Regions from separate parts of the Caballeronia sp. LjRoot29 genome, predicted to be linked through region 1. Evidence: predicted binding sites of a transcription regulator. Region 1 holds the regulator's gene; each other region holds the start of a gene.
What was found. The regulator FliA, encoded in region 1, starts transcription of late flagellar genes. The targets are predictions, from matches to a motif close to CTAAAGTTTNNNNNNNNNNNGCCGNTA.
Positions count from the first base shown of each region.

Region 2: ACSQ83_RS14145 (DUF4088 family protein) is a predicted target of FliA. The motif match lies at 3,068-3,094, and genes of this name have one in related genera.
Region 3: fliD (flagellar filament capping protein FliD) is a predicted target of FliA. The motif match lies at 2,829-2,855, and genes of this name have one in related genera.

Region 1 is NZ_CAXUPU020000005.1:67,590-72,203, reverse strand. Features, by position in the region: gene ACSQ83_RS07770 (Rieske 2Fe-2S domain-containing protein) at 1-602, opposite strand, end outside; gene ACSQ83_RS07765 (GGDEF domain-containing protein) at 899-1,990, shown strand; gene ACSQ83_RS07760 (RNA polymerase sigma factor FliA) at 2,024-2,755, opposite strand; gene ACSQ83_RS07755 (MinD/ParA family ATP-binding protein) at 2,786-3,718, opposite strand; gene flhF (flagellar biosynthesis protein FlhF) at 3,711-4,614, opposite strand, start outside.
Region 2 is NZ_CAXUPU020000010.1:115,128-119,741, reverse strand. Features, by position in the region: gene ACSQ83_RS14165 ((Fe-S)-binding protein) at 1-236, opposite strand, end outside; gene ACSQ83_RS14160 (FadR/GntR family transcriptional regulator) at 364-1,161, shown strand; gene ACSQ83_RS14155 (aldose epimerase family protein) at 1,158-2,219, shown strand; gene ACSQ83_RS14150 (CreA family protein) at 2,527-3,018, shown strand; gene ACSQ83_RS14145 (DUF4088 family protein) at 3,187-3,951, shown strand; gene ACSQ83_RS14140 (ATP-dependent helicase) at 3,990-4,614, opposite strand, start outside.
Region 3 is NZ_CAXUPU020000002.1:280,102-284,715, forward strand. Features, by position in the region: gene ACSQ83_RS03400 (Gfo/Idh/MocA family protein) at 1-485, shown strand, start outside; gene ACSQ83_RS03405 (DMT family transporter) at 495-941, shown strand; gene fliD (flagellar filament capping protein FliD) at 1,028-2,617, opposite strand; gene ACSQ83_RS03415 (fructose bisphosphate aldolase) at 3,266-4,162, shown strand; gene ACSQ83_RS03420 (GNAT family N-acetyltransferase) at 4,270-4,614, opposite strand, start outside.

The sequences.
Region 1 (4,614 bases):
TGCACAAACGGGAAGTGCGCCATATCGAGGAAATTCTCGACCACGCGCGGCGCCGATGAACGCACGGTCTGCGCCGCAAGATTGATCCGGCGCGCGCCCGGCCTGTCGTTTGCCGCGTACTCCGGAAAGAAATCGAGCTGACGCGACGGCTCACCAAGGCACGTCCACACCACGCCGTATTTCTCTTCCACGCGATACGTCAGCGCGCAAGCGCGCTTCGCGGGGCGTATCGACGGATTGGAGGGGATGTGGATGCACTGGCCATCGACGTCGTAACGCCAGCCATGATACGGACACGTAATCAAGCCGCCCGTCACCGATCCCAACGATAACTGCGCCCCACGATGCGGACAGCGATCACGCCAGACGTGGACATCGGTGGAGATATCGGGCGGTGCTGCCGGACCTACAGCCTCCGACGCGTTGCGCCAGACCACCAGTCGCTCGCCTGCCACTACGAACCCACGTAATTCCCCGGCGGGAACGTCGGCGCTGTTACACACAGGCAGCCATTCGCCGAGCAACGCGGCATCGCGCGCGGAGTGAGAGTCATCGGTAGCGTTTATGTCGCCAGTTGAAAGCGCGGATTCAAAGGGTTGCATCGGGCGTCGAAAAATCTACGTAGTGAATAAGAAGCCAAGAAGCCAAATGAAGGTCCGAACATCGATTCGAAAACAAGCGAGGCACAAACGCAACTCGCCAAAACAAAATACCCGGGCGCGCCGCGTGCGTACCACTCGTCCCAAGTGGATCGTAACGAATCAGCATCGGTCCGCCAAAATCTGGCTGAATCAGGCGATTTTCGGCCACTTTTTAGCGACGCAGTACGATTGCAATTCTGCACTACGCAGAAACTGCATAAAACGCGGCATCGATCAGCACATCAGGGAGACTCAGAATGGGGCAGGCGAATGACCCCTTGCATCGGCACCGCGGTTACGTGTGGTCGACTTTTCTCGATCCGGAAAAAGAGCAGGCGACGCTAAGAGTCATACTGTGCGGCCTCGCAACGGCCGTGTACGGCGTGCTGGCGTGGACCATTCCAACGCCCGCCGCCTTTGCCAGCTTCCATGCGCTCGCGCTCTATCTGATCTATGGAGTAGCGACGCGGCTAATCATCAGCAGAATGCAACGGCAGTCGAATCTGCGCCTCGCATTCACCACTGTCGCCGATCAGGCCCTGCTCACCGTGATCCTGGGTGCCGGAGGCGCACTCACCTTGCCCATGCTATGGGCGGTCTTCCTCTTTCTGATCGGCGCGGGCGGGCGTTACGGCAAGCGCACGCTGGCATTGTCGTGTGTCACGGCGATGGTGGGCATCGTCGCGTTGTCGGTGCTGCAGCCGTGGTGGATGATCAATCGCTCCGCGGCGCTCGGGATTGGCTTGAGTGTGTTCGGCGCATCGGTCTACCTCGCCGTGCTGGTCGGCCGGCTCGGCAGTGCGAACCGCGACCTCGCGCTCAAGGCGGGCACCGACCCGCTCACGGGTTTGAGCAACCGCTACATGCTGGAGCAGACCATCGGCCGGGCAATGATCGCGATATCGACGGGACAGGAAGGCGCGACCGCGTTGCTGATGATCGATCTCGACGGCTTCAAGGAAGTCAACGATACCTATGGCCACGAAGTCGGCGACGTCGTGCTGCAAACTTTCGCGGGCCTGCTGGCAAGAAGGGTAAGAACCACCGATACAGTCGCGCGGCTAGGCGGCGATGAATTTGTCGTGCTGGCGCGGCACGTGACGGGCAATCACGCGGTGCAGACGGTGGCAAACGGCGTGCACGCGGTGCTCGAGGAAATGAAGTCGGTGCAGGACCGGGTGGTGAATGTATCGGCGAGCATTGGTGCTTGCCTGATCTCGCCGGACTTGAGTCCCGGCTACAGAGATATTGCCGTGCTGATGCGCGCCGCCGATCGCGCGATGTATCGCGCCAAGTCATTGGGCAAAGGCCAGACAGAGTTCGCGGCGGACGCGGATTTCGAAACCTGACTGGTTTCCATCCGTCTTTTCATTCGCCGATACTCAAGCCTCCACGCCCGACCAAGCCTGTTCCCGCAACTTGGCCCGCAGCCGCGCAACGGCCTGGCTATGCAACTGGCAGACACGCGATTCGCTGACTTCCATCACGGCGCCAATTTCGCGCAGATTCAAGCCCTTCTCGTAGTACAAGCTCATCAGCAGCTTTTCGCGCTCAGGCAATTTATCGATTGCCTCGACCAGCGCCGAACGCAAGCTTCCATCGAGCAACGCGGAAAGCGGGTCGGCTTTATCGACGCAATAACGATCGAGAAACGGCTCGTCATCGGAAGACCGGTCGAAGTCTTCGTAATAGATCAACTGGCTGCCATGCAGATCCTGCAGCATGGCCTGATATTCGATCAGCGGCATGTTCAGATGCTCAGCCACTTCCTGCTCGCTCGCCGAGCGTCCAAGATGCTGTTCAACCTTGTGCACCGCGGATTCCACTTCGCGCGAAGTCTTGCGCATGCTGCGCGGAAGCCAGTCGTTGGCGCGCAACTCGTCGAGCATCGCGCCGCGAATCCGCTGGCTGGCGTAGGTCTCGAACTGAGCGCCTTGATCTTCTTTATAACGGCTGGCGGCATCGAGCAAACCGATCATGCCGGCCTGGATCAAGTCATCCAGATCGACGCTAGCCGGCATTTTCGCCACGAGTTGCAGGCCAAGCCGGCGCACCAACGGTGCGTAGCGGGTCAGGACCTCGGACTGTGACAGTTTTCCCTGGGCGTTATACATCGCATTCACCTTGTTCCTTCTCTTGCTGCATCACACGGACGCGGCGCTGCTCATCGCAAGCTGCATCAATGGTGTTTCCGTGCGGCGAACCGCGCCGGAGTTGATCGAGCGCTCCAATCCGTGCGGCGTTTCCGCTCGCAAGGACTGCACGGGCCATTCAAACTGCGACGCTTTCGGCATCGGCCAGTACTGCAATTCAGCGGCAATCTGCCGATAATCCCGGGCGGCCGCCGTCGCCGGAAAAGCTTCCACCGCGCAACGCGATAGTTCATGCGCCCGCGCCACGCGCGGATCTTCTGCTACGCAACCGGCAGGCATGAGTTGCACCGCGAGATAACGATTGGCGACGCCGGCGAGGTTATCGAAGGCGATTTTCGCGTCTGCGCCGTTCTTCACGTGATTCACGACAACCCGGAACCGGCCGATCGCGTGTGCGTAGTGCAGACGCTTGATGCAGGCGTACGCCTCGGTGATCGCGGCGGGCGCTACGCGGGTCACGATCACGAAGTCGTGCGCTTGCACGGCCAGATTTGAGAGCGCGCCGCTGCGATCGAGCTGGGTATCGATCAGGACGACATCGGCGGGTCCGTCAAGCAGCACCCGGCAATGCGCAGCGTCCTGGCTGATGCGTTCATCGCGAGGCGCGGCAATCACCGAAAAGCCGAACGGCGTGCGCGTGACGGCGTCCTGCAAAAAACGCTTGCCGGACAAGACCGCGCCCAGTGCACCGTTATCCGGCACCTTGGCCAGCCGGGTCACCGACAACCCGTTCTGGCGTTCATCGATTACCAGCACATCCTTGCCTTGCGCGGCGAGGGCGGACGCGAGGTTCACCACCGTCGACGTATTGCCGCTTCCGCCCATTCCACCTGCCGGGGCGCCACACACCGCGACGACCCGCGAGCCATTGCGCGTCAGCAGCCGGCGCAGGCCTTCAGCCTGATCGGACACGAACTTATCCAAAGTGAACCTCATGCAGTTCGGTGGAAGCGCGCGCGGAAAGCGCGGACAGGAGCGGCGGCACATCGTCGTCTTGCGGCACGAACGGCGAGCCGTCGCGCGGGATGCAGAAGGCGCTTTTAATCAGGAAGCGCTTGGTCGCGACATACAGGTTTTCCGGCACCTTCTGTCCCGTCGATACGTAATGCACGGGCAGCTTGTAGCGGATCACGGTGTCGAGCACGCCGCCCAGGTTCGTGGCTTCGTCGAGCTTGGTCAGGATGCAGCCCGCGAGCGGCGGCTGGTCCGGCGTGCTCTGGTACGCCTGAACTACTTCGTTTAACGTATCGCCGTGGCTGGTTGCGTTGAGCAGCAGCAGGCGTTGCACCGGATGGCCGGCGCCGCACAACATGGCGATGTGATCGGCCACAGTGCGGTCACGCTGGCTCATGCCAATCGTGTCGATGAGAACAATGTGCTTGTTACGCAGTTCGGAGAGCGCGAGTTGAAGGTCGCCCGCGTCTTTCACCGCATGCACCGATACCCCGAGGATCTTGCCGAAAATACGCAGCTGTTCGTGCGCGCCGATCCGGTAGCTGTCGGTGGTAAGCAGCGCGACCTTGCTGGCGCCAAAGCGCATTACGCAGCGCGCGGCGAGCTTGGCGGTGGTCGTGGTCTTGCCTACGCCCGTCGGTCCCATCAGCGCGAAAACGCCGCCGCGGTTCATCATCGATTCTTCGCTGTCCATGACGGGCAGGTTGTTTTCGAGCACTTGCTGAACCCATTCCATCGACGCTTCGGCTTGTTCGATCTCCGGCATGTTGTCGATCAGCATCCGGACCAGTTGCGCGGAGAAACCAGCAGCGAACAGGCGCTTGGTCAGTGCGGCGTGGTTCGGGCTGCGGCGTTGGCGATCACCC
Region 2 (4,614 bases), on a different contig from region 1:
CAGCTCGCCGATGGACCGACCACGTAGTCGTAATCCGCGAAGTTGCGGGCGAACACCCGCTCGGCGCCGGCCGCTTCCTTTTGCGCGCCGCTGTTCGCCATCGGCTGGCCGCAGCAGGTCTGTTCCTCCGGGTAATCGACTTCCACGCCCAGACGTTCGAGCAATTCGAGGGTCGCGATGCCGACTTCGGGATAGAACGCATCGATAAAACAGGGAACGAACAGGGCGACTTTCATTGGATGGGCAGTGGGGAGCCAGAAAGACAAACGATTTGCCAAATTTGGTAAGCTTGGTCTGACCAAGACTTTAAAGTTTGCAGCGTTTCATGTCAAACTGCCAAACCTCGAGCGCGAACGAACTTCCATGCCTTTTCAGCCCGTCCATTCCTACACCCGCACGCGCATTACCGATGTCGTCTCCGACCAGATCCGCGCGCTGATCACCAGCGGCGCGTTACTCCCCGGACAACGTCTGCCTGCCGAACGCGATCTCGCGGAGCAGCTCAACGTGTCGCGCCCATCGCTGCGTGAGGCGTTGATCCGGCTGGAATCGGATGGATTCATCCAGGCAGCCGCGCGCACCGGCTTCGTGGTCTCCGATGTCACCGCGCCACTCGTATCCGCGCCGCTCGCCGCGTTGCTGAGCCAGCATCCGACGGCCAGCGCCGATGTCCTCGAACTCCGCCACGGTCTCGAATCCCTGGCAACGGGTTACGCGGCCGAACGCGCCACCGCAACCGATCTGGCGCGTATCACCGAAGCGTTCAACGCGCTCAAGACGGCCGCCATCGAACCGAAACGCACGCGGATAGCCGAACACGACGCCGCGTTTCATCTCGCTATCGCCGATGCCACCCACAACCTCGCCCTCGCCCACGTGATGCACGGCCTGCAGGAACTCGTGCGTGAATCGATGTTGACATCGCACCGGCTGGTGGACTACGACGATCAGGTCGAAGCGGATTTGCTGGCGCAACATCAGGCAATATTCGATGCCATCGTCGCCCGCGACCCGCTACGCGCCCGGGAAGCCGCGGGCAAACATCTTGACTACGTCAGTAGGCTTTATCGTGACCGCTTGCCCCGCTTATCCAAGCCGGAAGCTAAACCCGAAGCGCCCCGCCACTCGGCAAAAAATCAAAATCCGGAGACCACACCATGACCCTTTCCAGCGCCCACTGGGGCAACCTCGCGGATGGTACGCCTGTCGATCTTCACACGCTGAGCCATGACAACGGCTCGAAGGTAACGGTCACGAATCTGGGCGCGGCTCTCGTCTCCTGGTTCGCGCCGGATCGCGACGGCAACCTGGCGGATATCCTGCTCGGCCACGACGCCCCCGCCGCGTACACCACGGGTCCGGCCTACATGGGCGCAACCGTCGGACGCTGGGCGAACCGCATTGCGAACGCGCGTTTTTCCCTCGATGGCGTGGAGTACCCGCTCGAAGCGAATCAGCCGCCGAACTCGCTGCATGGCGGTTTCCAGGGTTTCAGCTTCAAACTATGGCAGGCGGAGCACAGGGGAGACGCGTTGGTGTTCACGCTGGAATCGCCCGCGGGCGATAACGGTTTTCCCGGCAGGCTCACCGTCCAGGTGACCTACACGTTCAACGACGCGGGCGAACTGACGATCACCTACGACGCCTTCACGGACGCCCCCACGCCCCTCAATCTCACGAACCACGCGTACTTCAACCTGTCGGGCGTGGACTCGACGACGATCCACGACCACGAGATCGAGATTGCCGCCGACCGGTTTTTCGCCATCGATGAACATACGATTCCGACCCACCTGCAAGACGTCGCCGATACCCCGTTCGACTTTCGTACGGCTGCGCTGCTCGGACCGCGTATCGATACCCGCGACAACGAGCAAGTCACGCTGGCGGGCGGCGGTATCGACCATTGTTTTGTGTTGCGCAACGAAGCGCCGGTCACCGAACTGCCCGAAATGCGGCGTGTCGCGGCTGTTTATCATCCGGCTAGCGGACGCGAACTGATCGTCGCGACCACCGAACGCGGCTTGGTGTTCTACACCAGCAACAGTCTTGAAGGCGTGCCGGGCAAGCGCGGCGTGACCTATCACAAGCACGGCGCGCTCTGCCTCGAAGCGGGTGGGTTTCCAAACCAGATCAACATGGACGACGCGGAAGACGTCGTGTTGCGCCCCAACGAGCGGTATCGGCAGGTCACGCGCTACGCCATTCGTGTGAAGTAGAAACGTGCCGCCGATAGGAACCCGCCTACAGTCGAATAGGACACGCGCGGGTATCGGCGGCCCGGCCTCTCATCGATACTGAATTCATCGAATCAGAAATCGAATGGAGGAAGACAATGCCTTATCTACTGGGTTGGCTGCTTGGCGTGCCGGTGATCGTGCTGGTGATCCTGTATCTGATTTTTCACTGATCGCGGCATTGCTCACACGTAACGCGAAAGCGCGGCATGCGGTTTCACGTGGATTGAACCAAGGCGTCGTTACAATACGACGCCTTTTTCAATTCCTCATTCCTCGAAGGATTCCGATGAAACGCGCTCTCTTCTCCTTGAAGTCTTTCGCGTCATGTTCGTCGCTCGTTGCGTTGCTTGCTGCGCCTGCCCTGCACGCCCAGGAAATAGCCAGCGTCAACACGAATTTCCGCTTCACCGGCTCGGATCGCGTCACGGTCGAGGCGTACGACGACCCGGCGGTCACCGGTGTCACGTGCTACGTCTCCCGTGCCCGCACGGGCGGCGTTAAAGGAACGCTGGGAATAGCCGAAGACCCGTCTGAGGCCTCCATAGCTTGCCGTCAGGTCGCGCCGATCAAGATCGATGCGCCGCTCAAGCAGAAAGCCGATGTGTTCTCGGAACGGATGTCGTTTATCTTCAAGACGCTGCATGTAGTGCGTATAGTCGATGCCAAGCGCAATACGCTGGTCTACTTGACCTACAGCGACCGGATTACGACCGGCAGCGCGAAGAACAGCGTGACCGCCGTGCCAATGCCAGCGGGCACGACCATTCCCGTCAAATAAGACCGCCGCGCCGGTTGATCGAGCATCGACGAAATAATTGAAAGCTGGCCTAAAGTTTCCCCTCCCCACGCCGATATAAAGACGAACGGCCGTCGCCCTCATGGCGACGCCGACTGTCTTTCCGCGCCGGCTGAAACCGGTCGACGGGATCGGGAACCGGGAAACATCATGGGTCAGATTACCCTTACATTTAAAGACGAAACGATCGCAGCGCTACGCCGCGACTTCGAGACGCTGATTCGCCTGTCGCTCAAGTTCGACCCGCAATTCGTCACGCCCACGTTCGAAGATTTCCTGCGCGCAAAACTCCTCGACAACCCCACGCCGCTGACCGAACAGGCAGTGCAGCGAATGCTGCAAAACGGTCAGTACGCATGGGCGAAACGGGCGCTCGACAAGGAGTTTCCTGACGTCGTTGAAATGATGATGCGTCAAGCCGGGGAACACGGTTTCGGCTTTGCGGTCCGCTCGGACTGGAAACCTGACGATCTCGTGAAGGCATCGCGCGCGTGGGCGACGGCGATCGTGACCGAGGCGAACGGAGACCCGGCGCAGATCGATACGCTCGCGTCGCAGATCAAGTCGGCGGCATCGGACATACAGGAACTGGAGATGAAAATGCAGACGCCCGCATGGCGTCTCGCCGATTCATTGCGTCAACGCGTGTACGAAACCAAGATTGCGACAGAACATAGCGCGGGATCGACCGCGCGCGAAAAGCTCGGTGAACTGCGCTGCCTGCTGCGACTCGGCATGTTTCATGGCTCGGTGGCAAAGCAGGAAGCACAGCAAGTGCTCGAGCAGATACGCATGATCAAGCCGGAAATTTTTATTGAAGAGCCGTATGACGGGTTCACGCGCTTCGGCAACTGGTTGCGCACGATCTTCACGCCGGAGCGCAAAGCGCCGAAGCCTTCGCGTGCGGAACGTTGAGTGGAGCTTGAGCCCTTGGCGAGCTCAAACGAAACCCTTCACTCCCACATCTTCTTGAGCCGCGCGGCGATATCGACTTTCGCCTTTGCCGCAGCGGCCAGTCCGGCGGCCGTCGGCGCGGCGGGCTCGGGGACCGGGGGCCACGCGCACGCTTCGAACTGCGGCATCAGATGCGCGGGGATGAAACGCGTACGCGCCGCCCACACATGCCGGTCACCCATATGGACCTGGTTGTGCACGTAGAAACGCTGCGGCGTGACAATGTGCAGATGCTCTTTTGCGCGCGTCATGGCGACGTACAACAGCCGCCTTTCTTCATCAATTTCCTCGTCGCTGCCCGTGCCCATATCGGACGGGATGCAGCCGTCCACGCCATTCATCACGAACACGTTCTTCCACTCCTGTCCCTTGGCCGAATGGATGGTGGAGAGAATCAGATAATCCTCATCGATGAGCGGAACACCCGATTCATCGCTCGTGGCATCGGGCGGATCAAGCGTCAGTTCGGTCAGAAAACGCTCGCGCGTGGGATACGTAGACGCGATGCTTTCCATCTGCAGCACGTCGCCATGGCGAATTGACGCGTCTTCGTGATTGCGTTCCAGATGCGGTTCGTACCAGCGCCGGATCATTTCGAACTCAGCAGGCCATCCGCTTTCGCGC
Region 3 (4,614 bases), on a different contig from region 1:
CGGTCGAAGTGATGGCCTGGATCTGGAGTACCCCGGGTGACCCGCGCTTCACCGAGGTCGAAGAAAACGTAGCGTGGCAGATGCGGTTTCCCTCCGGCGTTGTAGGACGCTTCTCGTCAGCTTATGACGCGCACGAGTCGCGCAACGCACAGCTCCATTTCCAGAAGGGCACCGTCAAATTGGACCCCGCGTTTTCGTATAAAGGCATCCGGCTCTACGTGAATCACCGGTCCCCCACACACGAAGATGTAGAGGTGATGGAGGAGCGGGTCTCGGAAGACAAGAACCAGTTCGGCACCGAGATGGACCACATGGCGGAATGCGTGCTGACCGGCCGCAAACCTGGAACGCCCGGCGAGGAAGGCTTGCAGGACCAGCGCATCATGGAGGCGATCTACCGGTCCGCGGCGGACAACCGCCCCATTACGTTAGAGCCCATAGCGGGGCCGGACGCATTTCGCGATCCCCGTTTCTCCGAAGATTAGGAGCTACTCGTGCACTGGCTCCTGGCTCTTTTCGCGGTTCTGGCGGGCATTTCGAATCCGCTGCAGTCCGGTAGTAATTCCGCGTTGCTCAAGACGACTCAGGCGCCGATTGTCGCTGCGTTCATCGTTTATGCAATCGGTGCGTGCTGTCTGCTCGCCTGCATCCCGTTCCTCGGATTTCAGCTGAAGGCGACGGCAGCGAAACTTGGCGATGTACCTTGGTGGGCCTACATAGGCGGCATCTGCAATGCGCTGTTTTTGATGTGTTCGTTGCTCGTAACCAAAAAGCTCGGCTCCGCCACGTTCACGACTATTGTCGTGATCTCGGCCGTCATTACTTCCGTGCTACTGGACCACTTTGGCTTGCTGGGATTCGAGGTTCGATCCGCGACATGGCTCCGGATTATTGGTGCGGGATTGTCAGTGGTTGGTGTAGTGTTGATCGCAGTCTTCTAGCGCTCCCAGTTAGTTAGAAATGCAGATGATTAGAATACTTCGGCTGGCTGCCACTCAGCGCAGCGGCCATTGAGTGCACACGCTAATCAACCGCCCTTGCCTTTCGCCAGCGCACCCTCGCTGTTAGCGCCGCCGAACAGTTGCGTCAGGTACTGCGAATTCTTGTTCATCGTCGCCATGACCGTGTTGAGCGCGGTGAACTGCGCCTGATACTGGTGAGTCAGCTGAGCCGAGTAGCTCGCCAAGGTATCTTGCTGCGTGCTGATGCCCTTGAGGTCCGCGTTGAGCGGGTCCTGGTTATTCGCAATCAGGCCGCCCTCGCCCAGGAACCCATTCAGGCTTTTTGTCATCTTCGCGGCCACGCCGGTCGTCGAATTGAACAGGACCGCGACGCCTTGCGGATTGCTCGTCAGCTCATTGGCCATCTTCGTAGCGTCGGCGGTAAGCGTCCCATCCTTGTTCAGCGCAATGCCGATAGCGCCAAGCGAAATATTGGAACTGCCGTTCTTGACGCCGCCGCTGACAATGCTCGCAAGCGTGCTCTTGACTGTGTTGAACATCGAATTGCCGAGCAGCGGGCCGCCTTGCGCACCCTTGGCTTTCGAACTGTCGAAACCGGCAACCTGGCCGTAGGTGGTGACCAGGGCGTTATAGAGATTGACGAAGTTGTTGATCGCGGTCGATGCCGACGTCGTGTCCTGCGCCACGGTCAGCGTCTGCGGTGTGCCGGCAGGCGCGCCAATGGCCGCGGCGGTCAGGTTCAGCGTGACGCCTTGAATGGCGGTGGTCACCGTGTTGCTTGAGCTCGTGCCGGCCGTGCCGTCGATGGTGAACATGGCGTCTTTGGCCGATTCCGTCTGCGTCCACGGGCTCGTGGCCGATGCCGATGCAATGGTCGAAGGATCCGCGGCGCTGGCGCCGGCCGTGGACGTTACGTCGAGACTCGACAACCCGGCATCGTCGGTCACCGGGCCCACTGAAACATCGATCTTGTTCGATGCACCCGTGGCCGACGAGCGCAAGATCAAGTGCGCGCCGTCCGTGCCCGACACGACGGTTGCCGTGACGCCCGGATTGCTCGACGACGCGTTGATCGCGCCGGCAATGCCGCTCACGGTGTTGTTCGCCGACGTGATGTCGACGCTCATCGACTTGTCTCCGACCGAGACGTTCATCGTGCCCGTGCCCAACGCGGTGGTCGCGCCGAACGCGGCCGACGATAGCGTCTGCGCGCTGGCAATTTGCGTCACCGCGACAGAATAGCTGCCCGTCGCCGCGCCGCTGCTGCCGCTCGCGGTCAATCCCGTGCCGTCCGTGGTCGCCGTGAACTGCCCGAGCGCGGTACCGTTCGACAGCGGCGCAATACCCGCCTGCAACGCCGACAACCCAGCCTGCAAAGCGCCGATTGCCGAGAGCTTGGTGGTGTCGTTTCTCTGCTGTGCGATCAGCGAGCCGGTCTGGCCCGCCACCTTCGCGTTGACAAGGCTCGTGACGAGAGCCGACACATCCAGCGACGCATTGCCCGTCGAGCCGCTGATGACGGACTGCGCGGCGGATGCCCTGGCCGACGCGGCGGCAGCCGTCGTGTCGGCTGCGGTCGAGATGGCGTTGGCCGAGTTCGTATTGGCCGGGGAGGGCAAGCTTGGAGCGCTGGACGCGCTGGAAATCGTCGACATTAAAATGCTCCGTACGTCGGGTTTGATATTAAGCCTGGGCCTGGATGAACATCGCCCGCTGAAGACAAGCTTCAGGAGAGCTTCACGTGATGCAATTCGATGCGATGCGATGCAATGCCGCAGCCGCGCGTTATTCGGGCTGTGCATCGTGTATCGGCGCCGTCATGGTTGCGCACTTCGATCAAAGGCGAATCGATGAGCAACACGCGGCTCCCGAAGGTTCTTTCCAAATCTTTAAAAAGATTTCAACGCGTCTTTCCAGCCGATTTGAGATCACCGACGCGCGGCTCACCGGCCTTTTTTGATTTTTATTTGATTATTTTTTCGCGGATGCTTCCTCGTCGGCGACAACGTCCGGTTGCTTTTTATCGAGGCATCGTTCTTGCGCTTCGTGGACCAAACGAAATACGAGTAGAAGACGAGTAGAAGACGAATTGAGGACCAATTGAAGACCAGTAAGCCGACCTCGCTGTTTCGACCGTCGTCTCAGGCAGTCGCGCGTCCGGCACATTCGGACAAAACAGCGAACCGCCGCGTGTTTGTTTTCGAGGCCGATCCGCCAATCCAGTACACTTATTACATCGAAGGCAATGGCCCAGACCGGGGAAACCTGGTCCGGGGTTTGATAGTTAAGAGGGAGAAATGTACGTGGCTAATGACAAGATGCTGGCGCAAATGAGCAACAAACCGGGGTTTATCGCTGCCCTTGACCAGAGTGGCGGATCAACGCCCGGCGCCCTGAAGGCGTATGGAATTCCGGAGAGCGACTACAACGGCGACGCCGAGATGTTCGCGCTGATGCACGAGATGCGGGTCCGCATCATGACCGCACCCGCCTTCACCGGCGACAAGGTTATCGGTGCCATTCTGTTCGAAGCCACCATGGACGGACAGGCTGAAGGCAAGTCCGTTCCGGCCTTCCTGTGGGAAGACCGCGGCGTGGTTCCGTTCCTGAAAGTGGACAAGGGACTCGAAGCGGAAGCGAACGGCGTGCGTCTGATGAAGCCAATTCCCGGACTGGACACGCTGCTCGAGCGGGCGGTCAAGCTGGGTGTATTCGGCACGAAAATGCGCTCGGTTATTGACCATGCGTCGCAGGAAGGGATCGCGGCCATTTCCAGGCAGCAGTTCGAAGTTGCGGCGCAAATCCAGGCGCACGGCCTTGTGCCAATCCTGGAACCCGAAGTGTCGATCAACAGCCCGGACAAGGCAGCAGCAGAGACCATTCTGCGCGCTGAGTTGCTCAAGGGTCTTGAAGCGTTGCCTGAAGGCAGCAAGGTCATGATCAAGCTGACCATCCCGGATGTCGCGGATTTCTATCGTCCGCTGATCGAGCACCCGGCCGTCGTACGCGTGGTTGCGCTCTCAGGCGGCTATGCGCGGACCGACGCGTGCAATCGCCTCGCGAAGAATCACGGCATGATTGCCAGCTTCTCCCGTGCGCTGATCAACGAACTCAAGAAGTCGATGAGCGACAGCGAGTTCGACGCAACGTTGGCAACGTCGGTCAATGAGATCTACAAGGCCTCGGTCGAAAAGGTCTGAGTGATCGGTAGGAAGCAGATAGGAAACAGGTAAGAAGCCGGTTCGAAGAAGGCTTTGAAACATTGTTGGATGCCGGCCGCACTTGAAGCTTCAGTGCGGCCGGTTTTTCATGCAGCGCGCGCAACGCTCGCTTGCGGCAGTTCAAGACGGCGCGTCCACGCGGCAAGGTGACGGAAAGCGACTGGCGTTTTGCACAGGATTGCACTGTCGTATTGCTTGCCGGCGAACCTCACGAAATCGGCAATCCGGAAGCCCTGGCCCCGATAGAACTCAATCAAATGTGCCGCGGGTTGCGGTGTATCCAAAGCAAGCTCGGCGTAACCGCGAATAGCGGCCCAGTGATCTGCGTAAGCCAATAACGACCTTCCGATCCCCCTGCTCTGATAGGCAGGATCAACGCCGAACTGGCGAACGCTCGCAATGTCGTTCCGCCGATAAAGCGCACATGGCGA